One region of the Peribacillus simplex NBRC 15720 genome, then DNA from elsewhere that is predicted to be linked to it. Evidence: riboswitches for the same ligand, from Rfam matches in the RefSeq annotation. Region 1 holds a riboswitch; each other region holds the start of a gene.
The links. A riboswitch is a leader RNA that binds a small molecule or an ion and turns the genes downstream of it on or off. The one in region 1 is predicted to bind cyclic di-AMP.
Positions count from the first base shown of each region.

Region 1 (9,991 bases):
AATGTCTTTTTGTGTATTTCCGTAAACAAATAGTGTGGTTTCGTTGCTTGCTGTTGACGTGAATTCTTGTTGTTTCCATGTTCCTGGTGAATCAAGTTCAGTTAAATCTTTTATGACCGTTTCTTTTTTGTCCCCGAAATTTTCGGTGTCTTCATCATAGAGTACATAGAAGAGAGCCGAGTTACTCGAGCCGCCCATCATGCCGCCCATCATGCTTTCACCAAGTGTGTATTGAACGGTCTTCACATCGTCTTTATCCATGAAGTATTTTTCTACTTTTTCTGTTTGCTTTTCAATATCCTCTTTTAACTCTCCGGGTGCGGGAGTGTAAGTGACGATAATCGTTTTTTCTTCATCTGCAGGCATGAAGCTGACACCGATGCTTGGGATTAGGAATAAGCTGCCGGCCAATAATACAATGGCTGTACCGAAAGTGATTAACTTATGGTTTAACGACCAATCCAGTGCTTTTCGGTAGAATGCAGATAGTTTGCTTGGTTTTTCTTCATGTGATTTTAATTCTTTTTTAGATAGTCCCTTTTTAAATAAAGAGTCTGCCATTGCCGGAACAAGTGTGATGGCGATTATTAAGGAAGCGACTAATGCAAACACCATTGTTAAGGCGAATGGCATGAATAGTTCCCCGACAGGTCCTGTAACGCTTGCTAAAGGCAAGTATACGGCTACAGTAACGATTGTCGATGAAAGGATAGGGATGAACATTTCCTTAGTGGCTGATCGTATTAATTCGCCGCCTTTTAATTGTTCGCCTTTTAAAGCCATTCTCCTATAAATATTTTCAATGACGACAATGGAGTCATCGACGACTCGGCCAATGGCAACTGTCATGGCCCCCAGTGTCATGACATTCAATGAAATATCCATTTGTTTGAGCACCAAAAGGGCTGCTAACAGGGATAATGGAATCGAAATGACAGAAATGAGAGTCGTTTTAAAGTTCCTAAGGAACAGCATGATAACAATGACTGCAAACAGACAGCCGAAGAGTGCCTTGCTGATCATGGTTTCCACAGAATCTTTAATCGGTTGGGCTTGATCAAGCGTAGTGTGTACACTTACGCCTTTAAATTCTTCTTTGAAGTTCGATACTTCTTCTTTTACGTCGTCTACGATTGCGACTGTATCGGCATCAGGCGATCTTGTAACCTGAATCCCAATCGATTCGCTACCGTTTGTTCTTGAAATCGATTCAGCCTTACCGGTGATTTTAACATCGGCAATGTCTGATAATTTGACATTTTGTAGTTGGGCAGGACCCGTTTCCATTTCAGGAGATAATTGATTGGTTTCGGGTACGGTTTGTGTTGGCGTTCCAGTTTGAGAGCCGCCGGTTAAAGGTATCTTAATATTTTTCAGGTCTTTTAATGTGGAGATGTTTCCATCCACAACGATCGTTTTTTCTTTATCATCAAAGTTATATATGCCAAGCGGCATGTTGACGTTTGCGGCCTGGATAACCTTCTTTACGGTATCTTCATCGAGCCCGTATTGAGCCATCTTTTCCTGGTCGAATACAAGGCTGCCTTCATTTACTTGTTGTCCGGAAATTGATACGGATGTCACGCCGTCAATTCCTTCAAGTTTAGGTACTAACACATCTTCCACATTTTTTGTAAGAGCTGGTAAATCCGAACCCTTATCTGTTACACTGAGTGCGACGACAGGAAAAGCGTTTAATTCTAATTTAGATACGCTTGGGTCATCCACTCCCTCAGGCAGTTCTAGTTTCTCTAAAGCTTCTTTCACTTCTTTTACTGCATCGTCCATATCCGTATCATAATCATATTGTAATTGGATGGAAGAGACATTAGCCATGGACGAAGAACTGACTAATTCGACTCCTGGCAAATTTGTTACTTTCTGCTCAATCTGGTCTGTGAGTTTATCTGCTACTTCTTCAGGTGCAGCTCCAGGATATACAGTGGAGATGCTTATTAAAGGAGTCGAGATGCTTGGAATGGTTTCTTGTTTCATGTTTAAACCGGAGTATAAACCAGCTGCTACGATGATGATCGTAAGCAACCAGATTGCCAATTTATTCTTTAATGAAAATTTTATTATTGAATTCAAGCTTGTACCCTCCATACATAAAATTGTGACTAGTCGGTCATAGACTCAAATATATAGTATATGGATTATGATTGCAATAGATAATATTCGTTAGTGTTAACGTTGTGATTTCAAGGGTTTTGGGATACAATTCGGAAGATGTGACCCATTGGTCATCAATTGATAATTTTAAGAGATAGGATGAATTTGATGAAAGAAAAAAATAAGATGATCATAGATAAGTCTGTAGAGCTTTTCGCGGAAAAAGGCTATCATGCTACTTCCGTTCAGGAAATTGCTGAAAAATGTGGGATAGCAAAGGGGTCTTTTTATAATTATTTTAAATCTAAGGAAGAATTACTAGTCTCCATTTTTAAATTTTATTATGAAGCGTTGACGGACTCATTACTTGATCTTGAACTGGATGCTTCATTGTCCAGTAAAGACAAATTCATGAGGCAGATCACTGTTCACATTGAGCATATGACGGGAAATACCAACTTGATTCAAATGATGATGCAGGAACAAATGGTTCATATCAGCAAAGAACTAGATAGATTTTTACATTATATCCATGAAGAGGGCTTGATTTGGTTCAAACGTAAAATTATTGAGCTGTACCCGGGACTTTCGGCTGATCTTCTGCCGGATTGCACCATAATTTTAGATTCCCTTTTCAAAGGATATATCGGAATATTGATAAGGAAACAAAATGCTTTCGATGTGGAATTGTTACCTAGCTTCATATTGAACCGGATGGATTCCATTATCGCAAGCCTGCAGAACATGGAAGATCCATTATTGAAACAATTTCCCCTACCAGGATGCTCGATGCGGGATATGAGCCCAAAAGAAGAAATTCATTCGATTATCGTCAGGATGCTGGAAGTGGAAACACGTAAAGAAGAGGGAATGGAAACACGTAAAAATACGGAAGCTTTAAAGGCGATCCAGGAAGAGTTTTCAAAAGTTAGACCAAGCCCCATCATCTTGGAAAGCCTTTTGTTATTTTTGGAAAAAAATGATAAAAGAAGTCCCTTGTGTTCAAAGCTTATCTTAATGATGAAGGATTATTTGACGAATATATGAAGGCTTTACCGAAAGGGGCGTATAGCCTCTTTTTTTCAATTGAATCTTAATGAGTTTCAAAAGCGGGGGTTTAGGAAAAAGAATAAGTGATGGGAAGAAGACAATTCTTTCAATAATATGGGGGCAAGAATCATGCGATGGAAAAAGGGAATGCTGATTTTTAATGAAAATGCCGGGAATGATAAACTCGAAAGGAATCTTGAGGGTTGTCTTCCAGTAATAGCTCCACATATTGATGAGTTCCTCATTCTACAAACAAAGGAAAAAGGCGATGCATGCCGTTATTGTTTGGAATTTGGTGAAGACATGGATGTAGTTTTTGTATTAGGAGGAGATGGAACGGTACATGAGTGTGTAAATGGCCTTTCACCACTTCGGAGGCGGCCGTTGTTTGGAATTTTACCTGGAGGGACTTGCAATGACTTCTCCAGAACATTAAAGATTCCTCAAAATGTTCGTCAAGCTGCAGAAGCACTAGTAAATGGCAGGGTTCGTTCAATTGATATCGGGCAGGCCAATAACGATTATTTTTCTAATTTTTGGGGAGTAGGACTAATTTCAGATGCATCAAGCAATATTGATGAGCAGGAAAAAAGCAGGTTCGGAAAGATAGGATATTTATTAAGTGCTGTAAGGACGATTGGTGAGAATGCTCCCTTTCCCTATAAACTAGAATATGATGGGGAATTCATTGAAGGGGAAGCAGTAATGATTTTGGTCTTGAATGGTTGTTTTATCGGCACTAATTTATTGCCCTTTCCCATGGTTAGTCCAGACGATGGGCTCTTTGGCGTTGCCATCTTGGAGAATGCAAGCCTTGGTGCATTACTAGAAATAATAGCCATGAAACGTTCACGGACTGAAAATCTGAGCTTTGGCTCTGGGGTGACTTATATACAAGCCGGTGCCCTGACCATTGAAACCAAGATGCCGCTTGATGTGGATATGGATGGAGAGAATTATAGACAAACGCCTGCGCACATTAAAGTCCTTGCCCATCATTTGTCAGTATTAACTCCAAATTAGTTTGGGTGACTAAATTTGAAGGGTAAGGATTATGTGTTTTTTTTGTTTATTCATTCCTTATTTCTGCAATTGTTTCCAAAATAAGATAAAATATATGATGATATATCATTTTTTGCAGGAGGACCACATATGGTGTACCAGGTCAGATTGTTAAAAGGCATTTTAGAGCCTTATCGGAGTCGTTATCAGCTGCAAAATGCAGAGGCAGTCACAAAGCTTGGAGTGAAATTACTATTTTTATATTTTCTTAGCCTTATAGTATTCGCCATTGGAGGATATTTTGGTATTGGTTCAGAATCATTCTCCAAAGAAATCACGAAGATGAGTGTCAATGAATTCGAAGCAGCAAAGTTGCTGATTTTGAGCGGCAATATAATAACAGGCATAATCGACCCTTCCATATACATATTTTTAGCAGCTCTATTCTTTTGGATCGTTACTGATATCCCATATATAAAATTAGTTATCGTTCAAATGATTCTTTTTGGTTTGCAATTAGTGGAAAAAACATTACTGATTCCTCTATTCGTTTTAATGGATATAGGCAGCGATGCTAATCCTTTTTCATTGGGGATCATCAGTCAGTATGTTCTCAGAAGTGATTATTTCATTCACCTTTTCAGCGAAATCACCATTTTTCAATTTCTTATTATTGCTCTGCAATATTTTTATTTAAAGGAATTTTCAGAACGAAATAATTATTTGGTCCTTTTAATGATTGTTCTATTCTATCTGGCCACATGGTTTGTTAAAGCCTTTTTAGCATACATCCAAGTAGGCGTATTTGTATAAGGCGGGTGAAAAGGATGAGCGGGAAATGGAAAATAGCAGCGGTCTCGATTGCGTCGATAGTGTTAATAACCGTTAACATATACCTTATTGAAAAAAAAGAAAGCAAAGTGGAGCGAACTGTTTTCGTTGAAAACTGGACAAAGGTAAAAAAAGATACAATTACGGATACTATTCAAACTAAAGGGGTAATTAAACCTGTAGAAGAGTATGATATCTATTTCGATACCAAGAAAAATGATTTTAAGAAATTCCTTGTAAAAGAAGGCGATTCGATTACGGCTGGCTCCTCGTTGTTTGAGTATACGACGACCGAACTTGATGCGCTTAAAGCGAATTTGGAAGCGGAGAAAACGGCAGCTGAGGGAGAAATTGCAGGGGTTGAGGAATACATAGGGAAGTTGAGGTCTTATCAAGGGACCTTGACCAGTGATCCTGAAAAAGCATCCATTGATGAATCGGTGGAAAAAAACTTGAATATTGATATAACAACAGGCTCTTCAGATCTTATTAAAAGTAACATTGAGCAAGAAATGTACAAGCAGGAACTAGAAAAAAACAGTTTGAATGAAAAAGTGAAAATGCTTGACGCTAAATTAAGTTCAATTGAGGAGCAGTCAAGTGCGATCGTGACGACGAGCGAGGCTGATGGTGTAGTTAAAAATATCAATAAAAACCTGAATAATCCCATTATATCCATCGTTTCAACAAATATGGCAATTGAAGGGGATTTCTCCGAAGAGGAAATGAAAAAGGCTGAAGTGGGCATGACTATAAAAGCAAGTTCCTCTGATTCAAAAAAGGCATTGAAAGGAACGATAGGCCGTATCCATTCCTATCCAGCTGAAGAGCCGTCATTAAAAAAAGATAACAGATTTCCATTTCAGGCTTTAATCGAACCGGAAGGCGAAGAAACGGAACTTTTGTTGGTGGGATCCAAAGTGAACCTTACTGTAATAACCAATGAGAAAGCCGGTGTACCCTCCGTTCCTATAGAGGCGGTACATTACCAAAAACAGCCTCATGTTTACAAATTGACTAAAAAAGGCTATGTGGATAAACATTACATCACAAAAGGGCTTAAGGCTGAAGGTAAGCAAGAAATTATAAAGGGACCGTCGGTAGGTGACGTCATCCTCATGGAGCCGAATGTGGCAGTGAAGAACCATTCTTATTTTATTACTCCAATTCAATTTGAAAAAGTGAAAGCTGCAACTTATAAAAAATTCACCTCTAGGGAAAAAGTAAGATACCTGTTACTTGGCATTTTGGAAAAATAACCGCATTTTTCTTCAAGAGAGGTGATGTCAAATTAGTTATTAATTATATATCAATATAACTTATATTGATTTAAAATTGGGAAGAGTAATTATAGATACAATAGTCTTTAATGCAGAATATTCAGACATATTTAAAGATTTTTTCTAGAACTGGATGCGAATAAATATTTACAGATTATCATTTTTAGTATAATATTTTATTATAAGTTAACTCGCTTAATCTTATTCCAAGAACGGGGGACCCATTTTTGTGGATTTTATCCGCTAGGGGTGAATTCAGAAATGAAAGGGCTTTGTGTTTCCAATTCCTAACCCGACAGCTAACCTCGTCAGCGTCTTTAAGGGAACATGTGTGAATATTCACGCCAATAAGAAATCGACACATGAAGTGTCTTTTTTTTCGGCGTAAAGACAGAGTTTTTCAAAAAAAGAAAAATTACTTTCTTTTTATTAGTATCTTGTTTCCCTTACCGAGACAAAAATGTTTTTGCATCAAAGACTTTATGGAAGGTGAGGAAAGTAAATGAAGAAATTCAAATTAAGTTTAGCTAGCCAAATTTTCATTGGTTTAATTCTAGGGATTATCGTTGGTGCCATTTTTTATGGTAGTGAGACGGCCCAAAACTTTTTACAGCCATTCGGAGACATTTTCCTACGAATGATTAAAATGATTGTAGTACCAATCATTGTGTCAAGTCTTATCGTTGCAGTTGCAGGTGTAGGCGATTTAAAATCAGTAGGTAAACTTGGAGCTAAATCAATATCATACTTTGTTGTGGTAACTATGATAGCGATTGCTGTTGGTTTAATTTCAGCGAATATCATCCAGCCTGGTGTTGGTGTAAATATGGACAAGCTAGAACAAACTGATATTTCTACGTATGTTGATACAGCCGAAACTAAGCAACATGAATCGTTCGTAGATACAATCGTTCACATTGTGCCATCCAATCCAGTTAAAGCCATGGTAGAAGGCGATATGCTAGCAATCATTTTCTTCTCCGTGTTGTTTGGACTTAGTATTGCGGCCATCGGTGAAAAGGGTAAACCAGTATTCCGTTTCTTCCAAGGTGTAGCTGAAGGAATGTTCTACCTAACTAACATGGTCATGAAATTCGCTCCTATCGGTGTATTTGCACTAATCGGTGTGACTATTTCCAAATTCGGTTTGGAATCTTTAATTCCGTTAGGAAAGTTAGCGCTTTCTGTTTACGGAACAATGATTTTCTTTGTAATAGTCATTCTTGGTCTTATTGCGAAATTTGTCGGATTCAATATCTTTACGTTGATTAAACTTCTAAAAGAAGAATTGATTCTTGCTTTCTCTACTGCAAGTTCAGAAGCGGTTCTTCCTAAGATTATGGAAAAAATGGAAAAAGCGGGATGTCCGAAACATATTGCTACATTTGTTATTCCGACTGGATACTCCTTTAACCTTGATGGTTCTACATTATACCAAGCGTTAGCAGCTATCTTCATCGCTCAAATGTACGGAATCGATTTAAGCATGTATGAGCAAATTACGCTAATGCTAGTGTTAATGATCACGTCCAAGGGGATTGCGGGTGTACCGGGTGTATCTTTCGTAGTTCTTTTAGCGACATTGGGAACTGTCGGTATTCCTATTGAAGGTCTAGCATTTATTGCCGGTATCGACCGTATTCTTGATATGGGACGTACAGTAGTAAACGTTATCGGTAATTCACTTGCAGCAATCGTCATCTCTAAATGGGAAGGTCAATTCAACCCTCCTTCCAAAAAGGAACTAGAACAAGTTTCTTAATACAAAAAATCCAGAGTGAAATATCACTCTGGATTTTTTTGAATTAAAATGCGCTTCCTGATTTTTGAACGATCCAGAAGCGGCAATCGGAAGAGAAATCGTTGACATCTTCGTTTTCATCAAATAATTCACTGCGGTAAAAGCTCTCAATGACTGTAAGCCCTGCTTCCTCCAGGCAATCAAGTACTTCAAGTTGTGTTGGGATATGGAGGTATGTATCTTTTTGAAACGTTCCGGATGTGAGAATATCCCCAAACTCATAAAGCCTCTCATCTTGTTTACCTCCACACCAAATAATTTCCTCCTGCTCCCAGAAGTTCAGGTAATTTTCATTTTTATCACGGTCATGTGTTGTGAAAATGAAGATTCCTTCAGGTTTTAAAATACGGTTGATTTCTTTTAAAGCCAATGTGCGGTGTTGTCGCTGGGGAATTTGCATTAACCCATTAAAAGCAAAGATTGCTTTATCGAATGATGCGTCCTTGAAAGGGAGGTTCGTGGCATCTCCAAGGATAAATGGGATGTCCAGGTTATATTCATGCGCTATTTTTTCGGCTTCATTAAGCATGGCAAGGGTTAGATCGATTCCCGTTATATTTTGAAAACCTGTTTTATATAGTGCGAAGGTGGTTCTTCCTGTACCGCATCCGATATCAAGGATTGCATCATTCTGATATAAATATTTTTCGAATGCATATTTCTCTGATTTCCAAAAACCTAATTTTTTAGTTGCATCAGCATAAAGGGAAGCGGCCTCATGAAAAGAATTAATGATAAAACCTTTTTCAATTTTATCCATGATCAATTCCTCCAGAATTTTATTTTTTACTATTAAATGGATATTAAAAGTTGTCGAGTGTGTTCCTTAACCTTAGGTTAATATGGAGGGTTATATAACTTACGTGAAAACCAAAAAGTTTGATAAAATAACATTATTGATAGTGAGCTCGGAGGGGATCAGGTTATGAAGAATGATAGTAATGATATCTTATATATGCATATGCAGGCTTCCGAACGGTTTGTCCTTTTTAATGGAATCAATTTTCGTGAATTCGTCTATTCGCTGCCATATACTTTGGATTCCATCTTATTATTGAAACATCAATTCGATGGTGGGGAATACAATTTGAATGTCCTGCTAGAGAGCGCTTCATCTGAAGATATTGCGAAGCTCGTTAAAGAAAATGTCCGGGCATATGGAGATTTCTGTTGGATCGATTTTGAAGAAGCGGAAGGTCTGGATGAATTGGATGGAAGGGAAATAGCGGAACTTTTATATTTAGGGCACACAAAAACCCATCTAGATCCCCCATTTTTCCGTAAATTGAATAATCAATTTGTGTACCTTGCCCAGGATGATGGCTGGTTCAATAAAATTTATTTTCGTTCTCTTTCGACATATTATATGATGTTAGGAAGCCTGATTCCGCTAAAGCTGGAGCCTTTAAAAGTTGAGAGGACGTGGCTTGGAATCAGAAAGAAAGAAGAGCTGACGGCGATTCCGCCAGAAATCATTTCTTCCTTGGCTCATATTCTGGCAGAGGGGCTCGTTTTTTCCTTTCGTCATGTTAAGTATACAAGAACGAAAATTGAGATACCTGCATGGGTCGTAGGGGATTATTTAAACATGGATGAAATGCATGATGACTTTTCGGATAGAGATATTAAGGAGCCAGATGCTTTTATTACCTTCAATCGAAAAGAAAAGGTATGGGAAAGCATTATTAAAAATACATCATCCTCCTAATTATCCCGACTTCCGAAGTTCGTGGATTGGGTGATTTGAAATCATTGAATTTTTTAGGTGTAAGACTTACCATCTCATGCATAAAAGATAAGAGAGGGCGACGCACAGGATGTGCTAGCACAGGTGTTGCCATAGGACGTGGCGAATTTAACCTGTGCTCCGCTGATGGTAATCATTGTAAAAGCACTAATGATGGAAGTATCGTTT
Region 1 is NZ_CP017704.1:2,301,929-2,311,919, reverse strand. It holds gene BS1321_RS10945 (efflux RND transporter permease subunit) at 1-2,091, opposite strand, end outside; gene BS1321_RS10940 (TetR/AcrR family transcriptional regulator) at 2,281-3,159, shown strand; gene BS1321_RS10935 (YegS/Rv2252/BmrU family lipid kinase) at 3,292-4,185, shown strand; gene BS1321_RS10930 (hypothetical protein) at 4,315-4,977, shown strand; gene BS1321_RS10925 (efflux RND transporter periplasmic adaptor subunit) at 4,992-6,254, shown strand; cyclic di-AMP (ydaO/yuaA leader) riboswitch at 6,458-6,604, shown strand; gene BS1321_RS10920 (cation:dicarboxylate symporter family transporter) at 6,778-8,037, shown strand; gene BS1321_RS10915 (class I SAM-dependent methyltransferase) at 8,081-8,836, opposite strand; gene BS1321_RS10910 (hypothetical protein) at 9,002-9,784, shown strand.

Region 2 (9,991 bases), 1.0 Mb from region 1:
AGCTAGGAAAAATAAAGCGAGCGTCCTTCGATCCCGGCGCATCTGCCGTGTAATTCGAGTAACAAGAGAGGCAATTCTCATTTTAGGCCGCCTCCAATCCTTAAAAAAACATCATCTAGCGTTTCCACGGCAAATTGAGTTTTTAAAGCTTCCGGAGTTCCTGCCGCGATGATTTCTCCTTCACGCATCATCGCCAGTTTATCGCATCGTTCCGCTTCATCCATCACATGCGTCGTGATGATGATCGTCTTATGATCTTCATTTCTTAAACGCTCAAGTTCCTGCCAAATCGATTGTTTCAGCAAAGGGTCTATCCCTACTGTCGGTTCATCCAAAATGAGAATCTCCGGATTTTGGATGAGTGCAACCGCCAGTGACAGACGGCGTTTCATTCCCCCGGAATAATGCGCAACCCGAACATTCAAATCATTCGTCAGCTGTACGATTTCAGCTGCATATTGAATGCGTTCCCTTCGTTCCTTTTTCGAAAAACGGTATAGCTTCGCAAAAAATTCGAGGTTTTCAGCTCCCGTCAGTTCTGTATATAAAGCATCGGACTGTGCCATATAGCCGACATCCATTAACAGTGCTACATTTGGCACTTCATGATCCAGAACCGTTACTTTACCCGCATCGGGCTTAATCAATCCGACAATCATTTTAATCAAGGTCGTCTTTCCGCATCCGGATGGACCTAACAAGCCAAAAATTCCGTTTTTTTCAATATTCAGGCTCAATGGCTGAATGACCTTCTTCTGATGAAAACCCTTAGCAATTCCTTCAATGGAAATCGCATTTTTCATTGTACACACATCCTCCCTCTTTAATTAACACGGTGTTGAGTGTATCATCATTCTAAGGTAGCATTCGGTCTAATACAATCAACACATTTCGAAAAATGTTTAGTGAAGGAGACATTCCATGGCATCAATTCATGAGGATATGGTACAAAAGACTAAAATGCAGATACAACATCATTTTATTGCACTCGTTGAAGCAGAGGGTTTCTCATATGTATCAGTGAAGAAAATTGCAGAGCACGCCAACATTAATCGGGGCACATTCTATTTACATTACGCAGATAAATATGAATTGATGGATCACATACAGCAGGAATTGTTAAATGAACTTCAAACTCGCATTACTGCCATTTTGCCGAAAGAGGCTTTTTTGGCTCTTCATCAACAACAACTATACCCGCCCTTCGTAGCGATTTTTCAATTCATCAGTGAACATGCTCACGAATTAAGGGCCATTCTTGGTGATCAGGGCGATCCTTCTTTTGCCAAAAAAATAAAGCGCGTATTCGGTGAAGTACTGTTGGAGCGTTTGATCAGCCTGCATCCAGCAGCTAAAAATGAAGCGTTCCGCATGTATATGCACGCCTTCCTGACATCGGCGATTTTAGGGGTGATACAGGAGTGGCTGGAGAATTGTGAAGAGCAAACGGCGGAAGAAATGGCGAAAATCCATTTTCAAATCTTGAACTTCATCAGCCAATTGCGCACTTTCATTCAATGAACGATTCATTAAAGGCATGTTCCATCAACATGCCTTTAAATCGGATTACATCTTTTCCCCCGCTTTCACCTCTACATTACCAACGGAATAATACCTGCTCTTCGAGGCCTTCATACTAAGCATCGACAATATAATTGATAAAGCGAGCATGATCAGGGAACCTGAAATCACCACGAACCGAATCGAAATGAAATGAGCTGAAACACCAACAATTGCGGTTGTACAGATAATCAATAAAGCTTCTAATAAGCCAAAAATACTTCCGACCCTGCCCATGATTTCCACTGGAATATTATTTTGATAAAAGGTTTGAAAGCCTGTGTTGGCAAAAGCCAGTGAAAAGGCAATGATGAAGAATCCGATGGCGGCCAGCGAAAAGGAATTCGAAAAAGCATAGATCATATAACCTATCGAGACAAATAAAGATCCAAGACCAATCAGGTACGAAATTTGCACTTTACTGATGAATACAGCATTGACTATGGCGCCCGCAATGATGCCTGCCCCGGCAATGCTTACAAGGAATCCGTAATCGCTGTCTGACAAAAAGAGTACGGCCTTGGCAAACGCGGCTTCTTGGGAATCAATGGCCGTTTCCATCACCACCATGCAGCTGAATAGGAAATAAATGAGCATGATATAGGAAGATTTCCGGCTGAAGTCCAGGACGATGCTCCAATCCTTTTTCATGATGGTCCAAGACAGGTAATGACTGGATTGTTCAAGGGAATGATCCTTTTCAAGATTAGGCATGAATAGAGTGATGATACCGGATAATAATAAGGCAGCCGCGTTAATATAAATCGCTAAAACGGGTGTACCGATTAAGAAAAGGATACCCGCTAGCGCTGGTCCAATCAAAAAAGCTCCAGAATCCATTAAGCTTCGTAATGAGTTAAATCGTTTCCTCTGTTCAACGGGTATCAATTTTGTAATATACGACCTTGATGTTGTTACGAACATGGCCCCTGCCATATTGATCACGAAGACAAGGGAATAGATGATCCAAATAGAAGAAGTCAATGGCAGCAAGGCTATGAATACCATTCGAAATAGGTCAAGTGCCACCATTAGATTCCGCTTATTTATCCGGTCAATCACGCTGCCTGCCCACACATTCGTAAATATGGCAGCCATCGGTTTAACGATATAAAGTCCAGCTAACGCCAAGGCTGAATCAGTCATATCCAGAACGATTAAATTAAGTGCAATGAAATAAACCCAAGAACCGAAGTTGGAGATACCAATCCCGCACAATAGAATGGAAGGATATTTCCAGGATACTAATGTATTTCGTAATGTCATCGCTTCTCCTCCTTTGACCGTAAAGAATAAAAAAAACGTCCCAAAGAAATGCGTCTCGGGACGAGATCAATTTGCGGTGCCACCCCTGCGTGTCACCATACATCCCCTTCCTATACTCTGCTGCTTTCGGGGCTCTTTTGGAAAGTGGTCATTTCATTTACTTTTCTCCTATTTACGTCCACATTAACTATTGCTAAATTTTAACATCAATGGATTACTATTGTAAACAACACAAAAAAACTCATTCAAAATAAATGAGTTTCAAAGCAAAACAAGATATGGATTTTTCGCTCAGCGTTCCTGGATAGAACACAGGGATTACATAATTGAATACCGCTAGTGAATGTTGGATTCAGTTAATTTACCTTAGGGAAAACAATTTTAAAAACGGATTCTTTTTCTTATCCGTTATCCTTAATTCATTCATGATGATTTGATCCTCATGATCGGCTATCCATTTCCTTAGTGCATCTTTATCCTGGCATTGTGTTAAATATGTCTGGCCACCCTTGCCTGTAGCATTAATAACATATCTATTGAACGTCTTCTCCATAATTGCCCGCCTTTTTAATAAAATGTATTGAATTTTTAAATACGAATGCAATGCTTTTTTTCTTTATAATTCACAAAAGAAACATAATTTATATATTAGAAATTTTGATTGGCAATGACATGTTCTGCTTAAAAGTATTGAATAAAGTACATCGATGCTGGTTATCATAATCGGATTAATCGAACCTATCATAATGTGCTAACTAATATTTGTCAATACGTTTTTAAAATGTAAATAAAACGTAAATTTTCAGTCTTGTTAAAGAAATATTTATTTACCAATTAGGGGTTTACAACTGCTAAATGATGGGAGTAGAATACGTTTATCAATTTAATGCATTTCGGCCTAAACTCAAAGGAATTGAGTACGGAGGACCCAATCATTTGGGGTTAATTCTGCCTTGCAGAAGGGATGAGATCAGCTCTTTCGCCATCCTACCCGTCAGCTAACTTCGTCGGCTAAAGCGAAGGAGGTCATAAGACCGCCTATTTCGGGAGCTTTTTTGCACGCTTTTTGTGGCAAAATAGCTGCTCGATGTTTTCGCAGGTCTTTTTATTATGCCTTAAAAAGATTCGGAAGATTGATGATTAAAATATCATACAGTTTTACACAATATTTTTATGGGTAGGGATGATCATTTGAGAATGACAAAATTGGATCCGCCAAAAATACTTGTACTCGGCTTTGCCATCTTGATACTTATTGGGGCCTATTTATTGACCCTGCCGATTTCCACAGAAAATGGAAATGGCCTTTCTTTTCTGGATGCTTTATTCACCTCGACTTCCGCTACATGTGTAACAGGACTGGTCGTAGTCGATACGGGAACGACCTTCACCACTTTTGGGGAGTTGGTCATCTTAACACTGATTCAGGTAGGCGGCTTAGGTTTCATGACATTTGCGACGTTTTTCTTTTTATTATTAGGCAAAAAGATTTCTTTAAAAGGCAGATTAGTTCTGCAGGAGTCCTTAAATAATCTATCCATGGCGGGTGTAGTCAAATTAGTCAAGCGGCTTTTAATTTTCACGGCGATCATTGAAGGCTTGGGTGCCCTTATCTTATCGATTCGCTTTTCTTTTGACATGCCAATCGGCAAGGCAGTCTATTACGGGTTTTTTCATTCCATATCGAATTTCAATAATGCCGGCTTTGATTTAATGGGGGAATTCAGGAGTTTGACCCCTTATGTATCGGATCCATTCGTAACACTTACCATCGCCTTCCTCATCACGTTTGGCGGGATAGGTTTTATCGTGATGAATGAACTATACGAATATCGGAATACCCATCGTTTATCCGTACATACGAAGATAGTTCTGACGACTAGCTTGACCCTCACGATTGCCGGTACAATTTTAATCTTTTTATTCGAGTTCAGCAATGCCAAGACATTGCAGCCTTTATCTTTCATGGGTAAAATGCTGTCATCTCTATTTCAATCGGTTTCACCACGGACGGCAGGCTCCAATACGCTGAATATCCCTGATTTAACTCAGCCTACATTACTGCTCATCATTTTCTTGATGTTCGTTGGGGCTTCACCCGGATCGACTGGCGGCGGGATTAAAACAACTACATTGGCAACGCTTGTTGGAACGGTTTGGTCTCAGATTAAAGGAAAGGGTGATGTGGTATTATTCCGTCACCGCATTGTGAGTGAAACGATCTTTAAAGCATTATCCGTTACATTCATTGGCGTATTCATGGTTTCAATCATCTCCATTCTGCTGGCCATCACTGAAAGCGGAACTGACTTCTTGATGATTTTATTCGAAGCCACTTCAGCATTTGCCACCGTGGGACTTTCAATGGGTTTGACCCCAGAATTATCACCTGTTGGCCGGATGCTCATCATTTTCACGATGTTTGCAGGCCGTGTGGGTCCATTGACTTTGGCCTTTGCTATCACTATGAGGCGCAAACCAGATTCGTTCCGCCGGCCAAAAGGGAAAATCATGATTGGTTAATCATAAATGAGGAGTGTAAAAGATGGGAAAACGACAATATGCCGTGATCGGTTTAGGCAGATTCGGAACCAGTGTGGCCCATAGATTATATACGGCCGGCCAAGAGGTATTGGGTATTGATGTCAACGAGGAAAGAGTCGAGAATTCGGAACTGAGCGTTACCCATGCGGTCATGGCGGATACGACTGAAGAAGAGACATTGAAAGCAATCGGAATCCGTAATTTCGATTGTGTCATCGTAGCCATCGGAAATGACATGCAATCGAGCATTTTAACTACCTTGCTTTTAAAAGAGCTTGGGGTCGAAAAGGTCATTGCCAAAGCACTCAATAAAAATCACGGTCAGGTGCTCACTAAAATCGGTGCCGACTGGGTCATCTATCCTGAGAGGGATATGGGGGAACGGGTCGCGAATCAGCTCCTTTCCCCTAACATGCTGAACTATATAGAGCTCTCTAAAGAATATAATATCGAGGAAATCATCCTCCCCATGAGCATGAAGGGAAAAAGCCTCAGAGAGCTAGATTTGCGTGCAAAATATAATATCAGCGTCATTGCCATCGTGAGTAATGGAGAAATTATCATAGCACCCTCACCAGATCAGGATATCCATGAAAAAGATTTGCTTTTAGTGGTTGGCAACAAAGAAGATCTAGCCATCTTTGCCAATATTGAATAATCCAGCAGGTTCCGGCTCTTGCTTTATGGAGCCCGGTACCCATTTTGAATGCAGCATCACTTATACATGCGAGAAGACCGCCATATGGCGGTCTTCTCGATGAAATTTATAACGAGCATCCCCATGCCCTGGATATGTATGTATTATTTTATCGTACTGATCGCTTGGGCAAGAGTGGACTTTATCGTCACTTTATCAAAAGGCAGGTGAAGCTTAACGGCAGTCATCGCTATTTCCGGACGAAGTCCTGAAAGGGTTGTTTGGATTCCGATCAAATGTAAGGATTCAATCAATTGTGACAGCTTGTGGGCGGCTGCACTATCTATTGCATGAACGCCCGATAGATCAATGAAAAGCCTGGTGACATTTTTTTCAGCGCACTTTTGTAATGTGTTTTCAAGCAAGGACATGCCCCTCGTCGTGTCAATATCGCCTATCAGGGGAAGCAACGCCATGTTATCTTTAAGGGAAATGATGGGCGTGCTCAATTCATCGATCGTTGCTTGTTGGGCTTTCATGATTTTATTGGCATATCTATGATTCGCTTCCGTAAACCTCTCCATCACTTCACTGAACACCTTCACAACTATCCGGTACCAGGAATTTATTTCTTCCTGGGTATATTGATCTCCATGCAACCCTACAAATCGGTCAATATAATCCAGGTATTGCTCTTGCGTTCGAAAAAACTCCCTCAATATAAAATAGATGGGTGTTTTTAAATGCTGCTCATCCTGACCGATATCTTCAATCCACTCACCAAGCTGCTTAAAGAATTCCCTTTCCTCTGTATCAAAGACCTGAAAGAAACGTAAATGGAATTCATTATTTTGTTGTTTAAGTTTTTTGATCACTTTGGGATCAGGTGAGCTATAAACCCCCGCCTTATCGTTTTTATTCAATGTTGCGTACCAATCCTCAGTCAATTGTCCTGCCACACCCAATAAAAAGGAATATAGTTCTTTATTTCTGTGCATAAGTTTCTCCACCTATTTTTTTTATAAAATAGCATTCCAATTGGTCTCAGCAATCAATAAATCCAATGCAGCTAAATACTGAAATCAGCATTGTCAGGTATTGAAAGTTAAAGTTTTTTATCAACTAAGGAAAAGCATCGAAGATAACCTCTTCAATACATGAAATGTCATGACCTGATGCCCAATTGCCCCTCTTTTCATATACCTTCCCAGCTTTTTTTTGAAACCATACAACCACTGTTTTTTCAAAAAAAGATTGAGAACCTTCATCTATTATTCTGGAAAATCCACGTTCACCCAAACCACATTTTATTTTTTAGTTTACCATTTTTATATTTTGTTAACAAATCCCCCCCTTTTCTTTATAAAAAAAAGGACCTGATCCCAGATCCTCCGTTTAAAACTCATTTCGCCTATCTTATGAGAATCAATTTTTCATAAATAAAGCCGTCCATAAACCTTGCACCCCAAAGGTTTCATCCGTTTGTTCCATTTCCCTCATTTTACGTATTTCCACCACTTCAAATTCCTTGAAGATCATTCTGAGTTTTTCTTCAGTAAAACCTAATCCGCCTTTGAGGCTTCTTTGCCTATATACCTCCCAATCAGAAATGTCAGCACCACCCAATATGCCGCCTTCGACAAAACAAGTAATCGCATACAGCCCCTTAGGCCTTAACGCCTTTTTCACCATCTCCAAATAATTGATCCTACGATGAGGAGCAATATGGTGAAAACAACCTGAATCATACACGAAGTCATATTGCCCTTCCTCAATATCCAAATCAAATATATTGCTTTGAATGAAGTTCACGTGCACATTTTTATCTGCCACTCGTTCTTTTCCCCATTCAAGGGCTTCCTTCGAAAGATCCACCGCATCAATGGAACAGCCCTTTTGAGCGAGATAAATGGCATTTCTTCCAGGTCCGCACCCAAGCTCAAGAACCTTTCCTGGCACAATTAACCCACTATCAAAATATGCAACCAAATTCTCATCAGGGAAATTTTCGAAAAAGGGAACCCCTTTTTCACGGTCTTCATAAAAACCATTCCAGAATCCAGTCGGCTCTCGCAATAGCGAGTCCAGCATATTCAATAGATCTTCATAGGTTGTAATCGTCTCCGACAAAACCATCACCTCTTCCCATTGTATCCCACTTGTTAATTATACTGATTTCGGCTAATGCCTATGTAACAGCTGCATCAAAAATGCGTTACGTATGACGTTCTGACACTATTGGACCTTGTTGTTTATATACTGGTCATTGGAATTTAAAGGTATCAAAGATGTCTTCAAACTATCTTCTGATGGTATGATCCATTCTTACTTAATAACCCGATGAGCAGCTCAATATCCACGTTAGGGAAGACATGGGTTTTATATATGCATGTCAAACATGACATGCTCTTTACAGCGGATCAGGCTTAACAGCCCCCCCCATTAGTCAGCGTAGAAAAAGAGGAGACAGGTTCGCTTCCAAACAACAAAACTCAGCTCTATGATGTATCCTGATGTCTTTGAATCCGACTCCAAATCCACTTCTGAAACATGCTTCCGCCATCTTCCCCTTACATCCGTTTACTGATGATTATCTTTCTATACATTCCATTCAGCATGATCGGTCGATCTTCTTCAATTTTCATATTCTTATCATGTCTACTGAACAAGTCCTCAAACCGCAAGCCGATATCCGTTCCTAAAAATCTAATGATGGGTCGCAGAAGCTTTTTGGGTAGTGAAAGCACTTCATCTTTAGAAATAAACTTATCGAATAGTATTATTTTTCCATACTCTTTTAAAACTCTGATCATTTCCTGAAGACAATCATTGGCATCAGGTACGACGGAAAGGACCAAACTTCCCACTATATAGTCAAACGATTCATTCTCGAATTCCATATGCTGTGCATCCATCTCGAGGAAATTGATCGATGTATTATCAAATTTCTCCATCGCTTTTTTTAGCATATCCGCTGACAGGTCTATCGCCGTTATCTCAAGGTCAAGGTTCTTGATCAGCTCCAAATCTGCCCCCGTTCCTACACCCACAAACAGAACCTTTGCATCATCATGAAAATGCATCTCTTCAAATATTCTTTTCCTGGCATCTAAAAAGAGAAGAGAGTTGAAGATTTTGTCATAAATCGGCGACCAAACCTTATAAATCACTTTATTCCACGAATTATTCAACATCCCCACCCCCTTACATATTTCTTCTACAAAGCATAATCAATCCCTTCCAAGCGGATATTATATCTGGCAAATTAGTAAAATTAAAAATAGTATGCGACGCAGTGATCCACGAAAACGGACATGTTTCTTTTCATAAAGAATAAACTGCACGAACCATAGTAACCAAATTACCTTGACTGTCATAGTAATATATTATAAGATATACCAAAGGAGGTGAGGATTTGGTTCAACGACAACTATCCTCTGACTTGCTTCGCGGACATGTAGATACGATGATTCTAAAACTCCTGCAAAGTGGCGATAAATATGGTTATGAAATCAGCAAACTGATATATATGAATTCCAATGAGCAATATGAAATTAAAGAAGCGACGATGTATTCCAGCTTAAAACGTCTGGAAAAGGACGGATGCATCATCTCTTATTGGGGTGATGCCACACAAGGCGGAAGAAGGAAATATTACAAAATCACCCCGATCGGGGAAGACACATATACCCAAAATAAAAATGATTGGGAGCAGGCCAAACTAATACTTGAGCGCCTCCTATAAGAAAGGAAGATGAAATGTGATTGAAAAACTGCATACACATGTTCATAGCATTTTTGCCCCGTACATAAGTGCAAAAACAGCAAAGGAATTGGAAGAAGAATTGCTGCAAAACTTACTGGAAAAATACAATGACCATAGAAGGAATGGTGCCAGTGAGCAGTCAGCTTATAAGCTGACTGTGGATTCGATTGGGGAAGTATCAGAGCTCATGGAATCACTCAATCTTCAATATAATGTGC
Region 2 is NZ_CP017704.1:3,311,317-3,321,307, reverse strand. It holds gene BS1321_RS16025 (ABC transporter permease) at 1-81, opposite strand, end outside; gene BS1321_RS16020 (ABC transporter ATP-binding protein) at 78-803, opposite strand; gene BS1321_RS16015 (TetR/AcrR family transcriptional regulator) at 922-1,521, shown strand; gene BS1321_RS16010 (MFS transporter) at 1,567-2,826, opposite strand; gene BS1321_RS16005 (hypothetical protein) at 3,188-3,379, opposite strand; cyclic di-AMP (ydaO/yuaA leader) riboswitch at 3,712-3,854, shown strand; gene BS1321_RS16000 (TrkH family potassium uptake protein) at 4,024-5,349, shown strand; gene BS1321_RS15995 (potassium channel family protein) at 5,372-6,028, shown strand; gene BS1321_RS15990 (STAS domain-containing protein) at 6,172-7,005, opposite strand; gene BS1321_RS15985 (class I SAM-dependent methyltransferase) at 7,433-8,137, opposite strand; gene BS1321_RS15980 (class I SAM-dependent methyltransferase) at 8,578-9,198, opposite strand; gene BS1321_RS15975 (PadR family transcriptional regulator) at 9,474-9,752, shown strand; gene BS1321_RS15970 (pentapeptide repeat-containing protein) at 9,769-9,991, shown strand, end outside.
Region 2: it holds a riboswitch for cyclic di-AMP, as region 1 does, so the genes downstream of both, BS1321_RS16000 (TrkH family potassium uptake protein) here and BS1321_RS10920 (cation:dicarboxylate symporter family transporter) in region 1, are expected to answer to the same signal.

Region 3 (9,991 bases), 660 kb from region 1:
TAAATATGTTATTAGCTGATCACGAAGTTCAGGTCGTTTCATGGCGAAATCTAATGAAGCTTGGAGGAAGCCGAATTTATCGCCGACGTCATATCGATTCCCTTCGATGATATACGAATATAATGGTTCCTTTTCTAACAAAAGGTCTAAAGCTTCGGTAAGCTGGATCTCCCCCTTCCGATCGGGCTGTACGGTTTCAAGGATTTCAAAAATCGCAGGTGATAATATATATCGGCCAATAATCGCCTGTGTTGATGGTGCATCCTCCACTTTTGGCTTTTCCACTAAGTTTCTTACCAGAAATAAATCCTCATATCGTTCTTGGAAATTTACGATTCCATACTTGGAGACATCGGCAGGTGACACTTCCTTACATCCGATAATGCTCGCTCGAACCTTGTTATACTGTTCCATTAACTGCTTCAAAGCTGGAACCTGACTATCCACGATATCATCCCCTAACAGGACGGCAAAAGGTTCATCTCCGATAAAAGTTTTGGCACATAAAACTGCATGCCCCAGACCTAGAGGTTCCTTTTGTCTTACATAGTGGATATCCACCATGTTGGAAATGTTCTCCACGATCTTAAGAAGATCATTTTGACCTTTCATTTGCAGAAGCATTTCAAGTTCAATGGATTTATCGAAATGATCTTCGATGGCACGTTTGTTTTTACCCGTAACGATGATAATATCTGTAATCCCTGATTGTACCGCTTCCTCGATAATATATTGAATGGTCGGCTTATCGACAATCGGCAGCATTTCCTTTGGTTGGGCTTTCGTAGCAGGTAAAAATCGTGTTCCTAAACCGGCTGCTGGAATCACTGCTTTCTTTATCATAGCCCAGCCCCTTTTTCAGGTTCTTTTATATGCTTTTTATTCTACCCTTCATTTTATGTGGTCATTGGTTGACCTATATCAAAAAAGGTTAAAATAAATCCCTGAAAAAGAATAGATTTACCTCCGAAGCAAATATTATGGATATATGAATTTGGTCAAGAGGTGTATATTTTGCCAATTGAAAATCAAGAGAGAAAACAAATCCTTTTTGCCTTTCTCGTCATTGTTTTATATCTTTCTCCTTTATTCATCCTTGGAGAAAATGCGCATATTCGCGTACATGATAATTTGGATTCCAACCTTGCCTGGTATAAAGTCCTTTCAGAAAGCGGTGAGTTATTCGGTGCTATTGACGCCAAAATTCCCCAGATTATGAATGGGCTGCCCCGAAATGCTTTTGGCAGCGAGTTCAGTATTATCGTGTGGCTTTATGCTCTTTTTCCGACAATGGTTGCATATGCAATAAGCCAGGCATTAACAAGGTTTATTGCATTCTTCGGTATGTATATCCTATTAAAGAAACATTTGGTTACAGGAAGCCAATCAGCTTGGATTAGGGTTGGAACATCCTTAGCCTTTGCCCTTACTCCATTTTGGCCATCGGGAATGCTCAGTACACTTGGGATGCCGCTAGCACTTTGGGCTTTTTTGAATATTCGCAGCAAGGACCATTCTTGGAAGAATTATTTGGTCCTAACACTTTTACCGCTTTATTCAAGCATCGTGCTTGGCTTTTTCTTTTTCCTTGTTGCAATGGGCGTTCTTTGGCTAACGGATGGGATCAGGAGAAAAGGGTGGAATATAACGTTTCTTCTTTCGATCGTGTATATGACCGTCATTTTTGGTTTGGTGGAGTATCGTTTGGTCGCTTCATTCATTTTTGATTCGGATCCAAACAGCAGAGATGAATATTTTCACGCAAGGCTGCCGCTCGATTGGGTCATTAAGCTTACTTTCAAAAATTTCGTTCTTGGACATACGCATGTCATGACTGTACATGCGCTTATCATCCTGCCGATTACAGTCTTTGCCCTTTATATTATTCTGACCAAAAAACTGTGGAGACAGGAAAAGGTTTATGTTTTTTTATTCGGCTTGAATTTTATGCTCTCAGCGTGGTACGCATTTTGGTTTTATAAAGGCTGGCTTCCTTTAACGGAAAGGTTTCATACCTTGGATACCTTTAATTTTGCCAGATTTCACTTTTTAAGGCCGATGGTAATTTACTTGGGGTTTGCCCTAGCGATAAAAATCATTTGGGAACACAGCGTTTATGCTAAGAAAACCCTTTCTATTTTCATCGCCATTCAAATTATGATTTTGATGGGTTTCAATGAAGAAATCACTCACAATAAAAAACCATCTTTTAAACAGTTCTATTCAGAAAGTCTTTTTCAGGAAATAAAAGATCATATTGACCTTCCACAGGAAGAATATCGTGTTGCTAGCATTGGGCTGCACCCCGCAATTGCACAATTTAATGGATTTTACACGCTCGATAGCTATAACAATTTCTATCCGCTTACTTACAAACATCACTTTCGTCAAATAATTGAAAACGAATTGGCTAAGAATAAAAACATCAGAATCTACTTTGATGAATGGGGAGGACGTTGTTACCTATTTACCGATGAGCTTGGGAAGCATTATATGTTCAAGAAAGGCTCGAAGAAAGAGCTGGAAAATTTGGACCTTAATATGGATGCGTTTAAAGGATTAGGTGGCAAGTATATATTTTCTGCCATACCAATCAACAACGCGAAGGAAAACGGATTGGTACTAGATAGGATTTTCACAAAAAAAGGAAGCGTATGGAAAATTCATTTATACAGAGTCATGTGAAAAGGGGGGAATAGAGTGAATTCACCGATACTAACGATTGTTGTACCTTGTTATAACGAAGAAAGCGTATTGCAGGATACCATTTCCCAGCTTTGTGGATTGGTGAGGGGGTTAGTCGAAGAAAACATTGTTTCTGGTCAAAGTAAAATCCTATTGGTTGATGATGGAAGCAAAGATCAAACATGGAAGATCATTTATAAGGAAACGATTAATAATGAATTTGTTCGCGGGCTAAAGCTTTCCCGGAATGCAGGACATCAAAATGCTCTCCTGGCAGGATTGTTTACAGCCAAGGAAGCCTCGGATTGTGTGATATCCATTGATGCAGATTTACAGGATGATATTCAAGTCATCCCTGAATTCATTCGGAAATTCAATGAAGGATGTGAAATTGTATATGGTGTCCGCCAGAAAAGGGACCTTGATTCATTTTTTAAACGAACATCTGCAACTGGTTTTTATAAATTGATGAACAAGATGGGTGTTAACCTTGTCTATAATCATGCCGATTTCCGGCTAATGAGTAAAAGGGCGATCGCTGAGTTGGAACGATTTGATGAAACGAATCTTTTTTTACGGGGGATAGTACCTCTCATTGGGTTTAAGACGGACTCTGTTTATTATGACCGAAAAGAAAGATTGGCTGGGGAAACGAAGTATCCATTTAAGAAGATGGTTGCGTTTGCGCTTGATGGCATTACTTCCTTTTCAGTTACACCGATCCGGCTTGTATTATGGCTAGGATGTCTTTCCTTTTTCATTAGCTTACTCTTTGGGTCTTACTTTTTATGGTTAAAGTTTTATGGGCAGACCGAAACTGGTTGGACCTCATTAATCACCTCCATATGGTTGATCGGTGGACTACAGTTGATTGCTGTCGGCTTGATTGGGGAATATATCGGTAAAATCTATAATGAATCCAAACGCCGGCCTAAATATATTGTTGATTTGGATTTATTTAATCCGCTCGATTTAAAAAAACGGGAGCAACTAGACAATGAACGGAACAGTATTGAAAAACTATCTAAAACACACTAACTCCTTTATCCGCTTTTTATTGGTTGGAATAGTCAATACAGCGGTTGGACTTTCCATCATGCTTTTTCTCATGAATGTTCTTGAATTATCTTACTGGATCTCCACCTTTTTCGGCAATGGTACGGGAGCTGTAACGAGTTTTCTTTTGAACAGGACTTTTACCTTTAAAAGCGATATAGAATGGCGGAGAGGAGTTGCCCGTTTCTTTTGCGTCATCCTGATTTGTTATTCCGCAGCTTATTCTTTAGGCCAAGCTATAGCAGAATCAATGGAAGGATCCGTTCATTTATCCATACAACAAAATGTGGCTGTACTGATAGGAGCAATTTTTTACACAGTTCTTAACTATATTGGCCAGAAATACTTTGTCTTTAAAAAAAGCAATTTGAGACCAATTCAAGAAGGAAGGAACTAATGAGGGTGGATCAGTGGAATAATGCCCCCGAGTGGACGGGAATTAAAGTGGATTCGGGAAGCGAAATTAAATGCTTGTTTAATGACTATCCAAGCTGGGGCAGATCCGTTTAATTTCGTCCTTCGCGCACTCCCTGTGGCGATCATTTTATCATTTTGGGACCCTGTTGTTCATTGACCCCTTGATTATTTTCATTTTGACGTTTTTATTTACCTCCTTTCCTCCCTTCGAATCATGTGTTTGCATGACTTATGTTATATACGTCAAGAACAAAACTACACCTACAAAGATTATTCTATTAATGTACAAAATTTTCATTTACTTTTTCATTTCACGGGAGTATGATAATCAACAGTTTCATATTTCTAAATCGCTTAAACCTTATGGTGCGGGGGACCCGTTATAGGGATTGTTACTACAATCCAAGGGGTGAATCCTTTCAAGGTAGGGCTACTCTTAGGTCCGAATCCGACAGCTAACCTCGTAAGCGTTATATGAGAAGGAAGGTGGAGCTTGTTAGACAAAAAAATTAATGTCTACAGGTCTATTTAGCTATGACTTGTAGGCATTTTTCTATTTCGTCTTGTTTTTTGCTAAAGCTGGGTAACATAAACTTATTAATTAAATATGGTGGTGAATTCTTGATGTTATCTTCTATAAAGAGGTTCTTGATTGGGAGACCTTTAAAATCAAATGCACTTGGTGAACAAAAGCTTAACAAAACAAAGGCTTTGGCGATATTATCTTCTGATGCTTTGTCTTCGGTTGCTTATGGACCGGAGCAAATATTGATCGTCCTGATCACGGTCGGTGCTGCGGCATTCTGGTATTCCATCCCTATCGCGATTGGGGTATTGATCCTGTTAACTGCTTTGATTTTGTCCTATAGACAAATCATTTTCGCTTATCCGCATGGCGGGGGGCCTATGTGGTTTCAAAAAACAATTTAGGTGTCAATCCAGGGTTGATAGCTGGAGGATCCTTATTGGTCGATTATATATTAACTGTCGCTGTAAGTGTTTCTGCAGGTACGGACGCCATCACGTCCGCTTTTCCCGGCCTGCATTCATATAATGTCATCATAGCCATCATTTTCGTCATTCTACTTACAATCCTGAACCTTCGGGGGGTTACGGAGTCGGCCTCTGTTTTGGCCTATCCGGTATACCTATTCGTTTTAGCATTGTTCATCTTGATTGGTGTTGGCATTTACAAGATTTTGACGGGTGGGGTTTCACCGGAATTGCATACGTCCATCGGGACTCCGGTAGCAGGCATCAGTTTATTTATACTGCTAAGAGCATTCGCATCAGGAAGCTCCGCATTGACAGGAGTCGAAGCGATTTCCAATGCAATCCCGAACTTTAAAGATCCAGCCCCGAATAATGCTGCGAAAACTTTAATAGCTATGGGTTCCTTACTAGCTGTATTATTTTCGGGAATTGTATACTTAGCCTATTATTTAAGCATTGTTCCAAGCGCGGAGGTAACGGTCGTCTCCCAGATTGCTGAAGAGATCTTTGGACGGAATTTCATGTATTTCTTCATTCAAGGTACGACTGCATTGATCTTGATACTGGCGGCCAATACTGGCTATTCGGCTTTCCCTCTGCTTGCGGTAAATCTAGCGAAAGATAAATTCATACCAAGGGCGTTTACGATAAGAGGGGACCGATTAGGGTATTCCAATGGAATTATCATACTGGGACTTGCATCCATTATCTTAATAGTCGCATTTGAAGGACATACAGAAAATCTCATTCCGCTTTATGCGGTAGGGGTATTCATTCCATTTACGTTGTCCCAGACCGGGATGATTGTTAAATGGATTCGTGAAAAGCCAAAAGGCTGGATGATGAAACTAACCATTAATTCAATTGGTGCCATGATTAGCTTTATCGTCACGATGATATTCTTTTTAACCAAATTTACTCAGGTTTGGCCTGTTTTGATTTTTTTACCTATCATTATTTTACTTTTTCATCGAATTAGAAAGCATTATGAAGCAGTTGGTGACCAACTAAGGATTACAACATGTGAGCCGATCTTACCAATTGAAGGGAATATCATCATTGTACCTGTGGCGGGTATAACTCATGTGGTTGAGAACTCTTTAAATTATGCAAAATCTCTATCAGCACATCAGGTTATTGCCGTTTATGTTGCTTTTGAAAGAGAAGATGAAAAGAAATTCGAAGAAAAATGGAAAAAATGGCAGCCGGATGTCAGACTCGTTACACTGAATTCTTATTACAGAAGTATCATTCAGCCACTAACTAAATTTGTGGATACAGTTGAACATAAGGCTAGGGAATCCAATTATAAAGTTACAGTGATCATCCCCCAATTCATTCCGAAGAAGGGCTGGCACAATATACTTCATAACCAATCAAGTTTACTGATACGCGCCTACTTGCTTTATAGAAGAAATGTGGTTGTTACGACAGTGCCATATCATTTGAAGAAGTAAGTTCTATTTCTAAGAAAAGAAGCAAACCTTCATATGGTTTGCTGAGACTGTAGACAAATTCGAAGAAATCGAGTTTGCCTACAGTTTTTTTATGGCTTGTACATTTGGACGTTTATTTCCGCTCCAGGCACTAGCTATCCGCGGGCGGTCCGCCCTCGGCATGTGCCTGCGGGGTCTCCCTTGGACGCGCTTTTCCCGCAGGAGTCTCGCACCTTCCTCTCCAATCAACTTTGGTATAACATTTAGTTAGAAACCATACCTGAGGAGTTGAAGGTGTTGCTTTGGGAACATAGTAATAATCTCATAAATAAAAAGACAGCCACTACAGCTGTCTTTTCTCCAACTAACGCCCTCGATAGTTGAAGAAGAACATTAATTAAAAACTCATTAAATTCACGGTAACGATTATTGCTAATGAAGTCCATACAAGGAAAAGGATTGCAGTAAGATGCTGGGAAACTTCCTCTTTTATAGTTTTAATTAATGATAATATAAAACTATATCCAAAAATGAAAAATAAAATTACAAATAAGAAAAACAATATATACATTCCTTTCGTAACATATAGGTTACTGGATTTTGTACACATAAACTAGAATGTTTTACCATTTATCCTGATCAACATTTAAATAACTCAGAGCCTTTTATTTTCAACGAAGATAAAAGATAACTCAAGTGTTCTGTACGTTGGATATTGTTTTTTGAAGTGGGGAGTATATTGGTTTAAATTTTTTCAGTCAAAAGGATTTTGGAAATACTTGTCGAAAATTATAAAAATAACGCTCATGTTGATAATAGAATTCAGCTTGCCAGATGGGTGGTCATTCTTCCTGTCATTAAAAATCAGTCGTTTCACTAACTATTGCTAGTAAAGGGGGAAACGAATCGAATGCTGCTGCTGACCAGTTTTATGATAGTCGTGGCATATACATTTTACTTTTCTAAAAAAGCCCATCAGAAAATAGATCATATTGGTGTTAGCCTGGGTAAATGCATGGTCATGATGTTAAGCATGACGACAAGTTTAACCTTAAGTTTAATGCTGTCATTCCTGTTGCCCGGCAAGCTGGCGGTTTAACCGTTCTAGCCATCGCAATATGTGCAGTGGCAGGCTTCATCATCGGAAGGCCATTCGGTTTAATATCGGTTATGGAGTGTCTATCAACAACTCTGATGGGGGCAATGATGGGAGCCATGCTTGGGGTCATGCTGCCTCTTGATTCACAAACTTTCATGCTCGTTTCGATGGACCTGATTTACCTTGCCAGTATATTCTTGGTGACTTTTTATATAAAAAGAGAGGATGTAAAAGAAACAAAAAGTGGGAGGGGATTTGCTCCTTTCTTTCTGACCCTCTTGTTCTCCATTATCATTATCGGAACAACGGCTGTTTGGGAAAGTGATTATTTCAAGGTCGGTGATGATTCGGAAATGGACATGCAACATCATCAACATGATGGGTAGTTGTTGCAAATTTTACTATCATCAAAAAGGGCTGCGTCTGCAGCCCTTTTTGTGTTGAACACTTTTATGGGGAAACACTTCATAAAATTACCAAGGGTCAATTCAAATAATGCGAACATATTAAAAGAAGACAAAATGAAATTTCCTGCTTAGTTTGAACTTACATAAATGGGGGTTGAAAATGGATATATTATTAGCTCTCTTGCCGGCATTATTCTGGGGAAGCATCGTTTTATTTAATGTGAAACTCGGGGGTGGACCCTATAGTCAAACACTAGGTACAACGATTGGTGCCTTGATTTTTTCAATTGGTGTTTATATTTTTGCCGATATTAAGTTGTCACTTCTGGTGTTTGGAGTCGGAGTCGTATCTGGATTGTTTTGGGCCGTTGGACAAGCTAATCAGCTTAAGAGCATTGATTTAATGGGAGTATCCAAAACGATGCCGATATCAACTGGATTGCAGCTCATTTCAACCACATTATTCGGGGTCATAGTTTTTCACGAATGGTCTACAATGAAAGCGATTATTTTAGGCGTTTTGGCATTAGTCTTCATTATTATAGGAATCGTCTTGACCTCCTTGGAAGATAAAGAATCAAAAGAGGGCAAGTCGGGAAACTTGAAGAAAGGAATTGGTATTCTCCTCATCTCGACATTCGGTTATTTGGTTTATGTGGTCGTGGCGCGTCTATTTGATGTTGATGGCTGGTCAGCGTTGTTCCCTCAAGCGATCGGGATGGTGCTAGGCGGTCTGTTATTGACTTTTAAACATAAACCATTTAACAAATATACGATTCGCAATATCATTCCGGGATTGATATGGGCTGCAGGGAACATGTTTTTATTCATATCCCAGCCCCGTGTGGGAGTGGCTACTAGTTTTTCCCTTTCGCAAATGGGCATAGTCATTTCAACTCTCGGCGGGATCATCATTTTGCGTGAAAAGAAAACGAAGCGTCAACTAATTGGAATTGGAATTGGAATCATCTTGATCATCATAGCTGGGATTATGCTCGGATTGGCAAAAAGTTAATTGGAGGGTGATTATATGTATACAGATTTAGAAGGTAAAGTCGTTGTTATAACGGGTTCATCCACTGGTTTAGGAAAAGCGATGGCCATTCGCTTTGCTAAGGAAAAGGCAAAGGTCGTGGTTAATTATCGCACTAAATCAGAGGAAGCGGATAGTGTAATGGAAGAAATCCAAACAAATGGTGGGGAAGCTATTGCAGTAAAAGGAGATGTCACCGTTGAAGAAGATGTGATTAACCTTGTTCAATCAGCGATCAAGAATTTCGGGAAACTCGATATATTCATCAATAATGCAGGAATTGAAAATCCGGTTCCATCTCACGAGATGCCGTTAAGTGACTGGAATAGGGTAATCAATACAAACTTAACCGGAAATTTCTTAGGCTGCCGTGAAGCTATCAAGTATTTTGTCGAGAACGACATTAAAGGGAATGTGATAAACATGTCCAGTGTACATGAGATGATTCCCTGGCCTTTATTCGTTCACTATGCGGCAAGCAAGGGAGGGGTGAAGCTGCTTACGGAAACCCTGGCACTTGAATATGCACCAAAAGGAATCCGTGTGAACAGCATTGGTCCTGGAGCCATCGCCACGCCAATAAATGCCGACAAGCTTGAAGATCCCGAAAAGAAAAAGGATCTTGAAAGTATGATTCCGATGGGGTATATCGGAAAGCCTGAAGAAATTGCTGCGGTTGCTGCATGGCTGGCATCTTCAGAGTCCAGTTATGTAACGGGCATCACTCTATTCGCTGACGGAGGAATGACAAAATACCCTGCATTCCAAGCGGGAAGAGGATGAATTTTATAATTCCCTCTTTTATGATGCAACAAGAATCCCAGCAGGATCAAACCTGCTGGGATTCTTGTTAAAAAGCATTAAC
Region 3 is NZ_CP017704.1:1,642,588-1,652,578, reverse strand. It holds gene galU (UTP--glucose-1-phosphate uridylyltransferase GalU) at 1-843, opposite strand, end outside; gene BS1321_RS07845 (DUF6044 family protein) at 1,021-2,685, shown strand; gene BS1321_RS07840 (glycosyltransferase family 2 protein) at 2,701-3,723, shown strand; gene BS1321_RS07835 (GtrA family protein) at 3,683-4,138, shown strand; cyclic di-AMP (ydaO/yuaA leader) riboswitch at 4,500-4,644, shown strand; partial or broken gene BS1321_RS07830 (APC family permease) at 4,783-6,608, shown strand; gene BS1321_RS07825 (hypothetical protein) at 7,599-8,072, shown strand; gene BS1321_RS07820 (RhaT/GlcU family sugar-proton symporter) at 8,254-9,108, shown strand; gene BS1321_RS07815 (glucose 1-dehydrogenase) at 9,124-9,909, shown strand; gene BS1321_RS07810 (NADPH-dependent FMN reductase) at 9,987-9,991, opposite strand, start outside.
Region 3: it holds a riboswitch for cyclic di-AMP, as region 1 does, so the genes downstream of both, BS1321_RS07830 (APC family permease) here and BS1321_RS10920 (cation:dicarboxylate symporter family transporter) in region 1, are expected to answer to the same signal.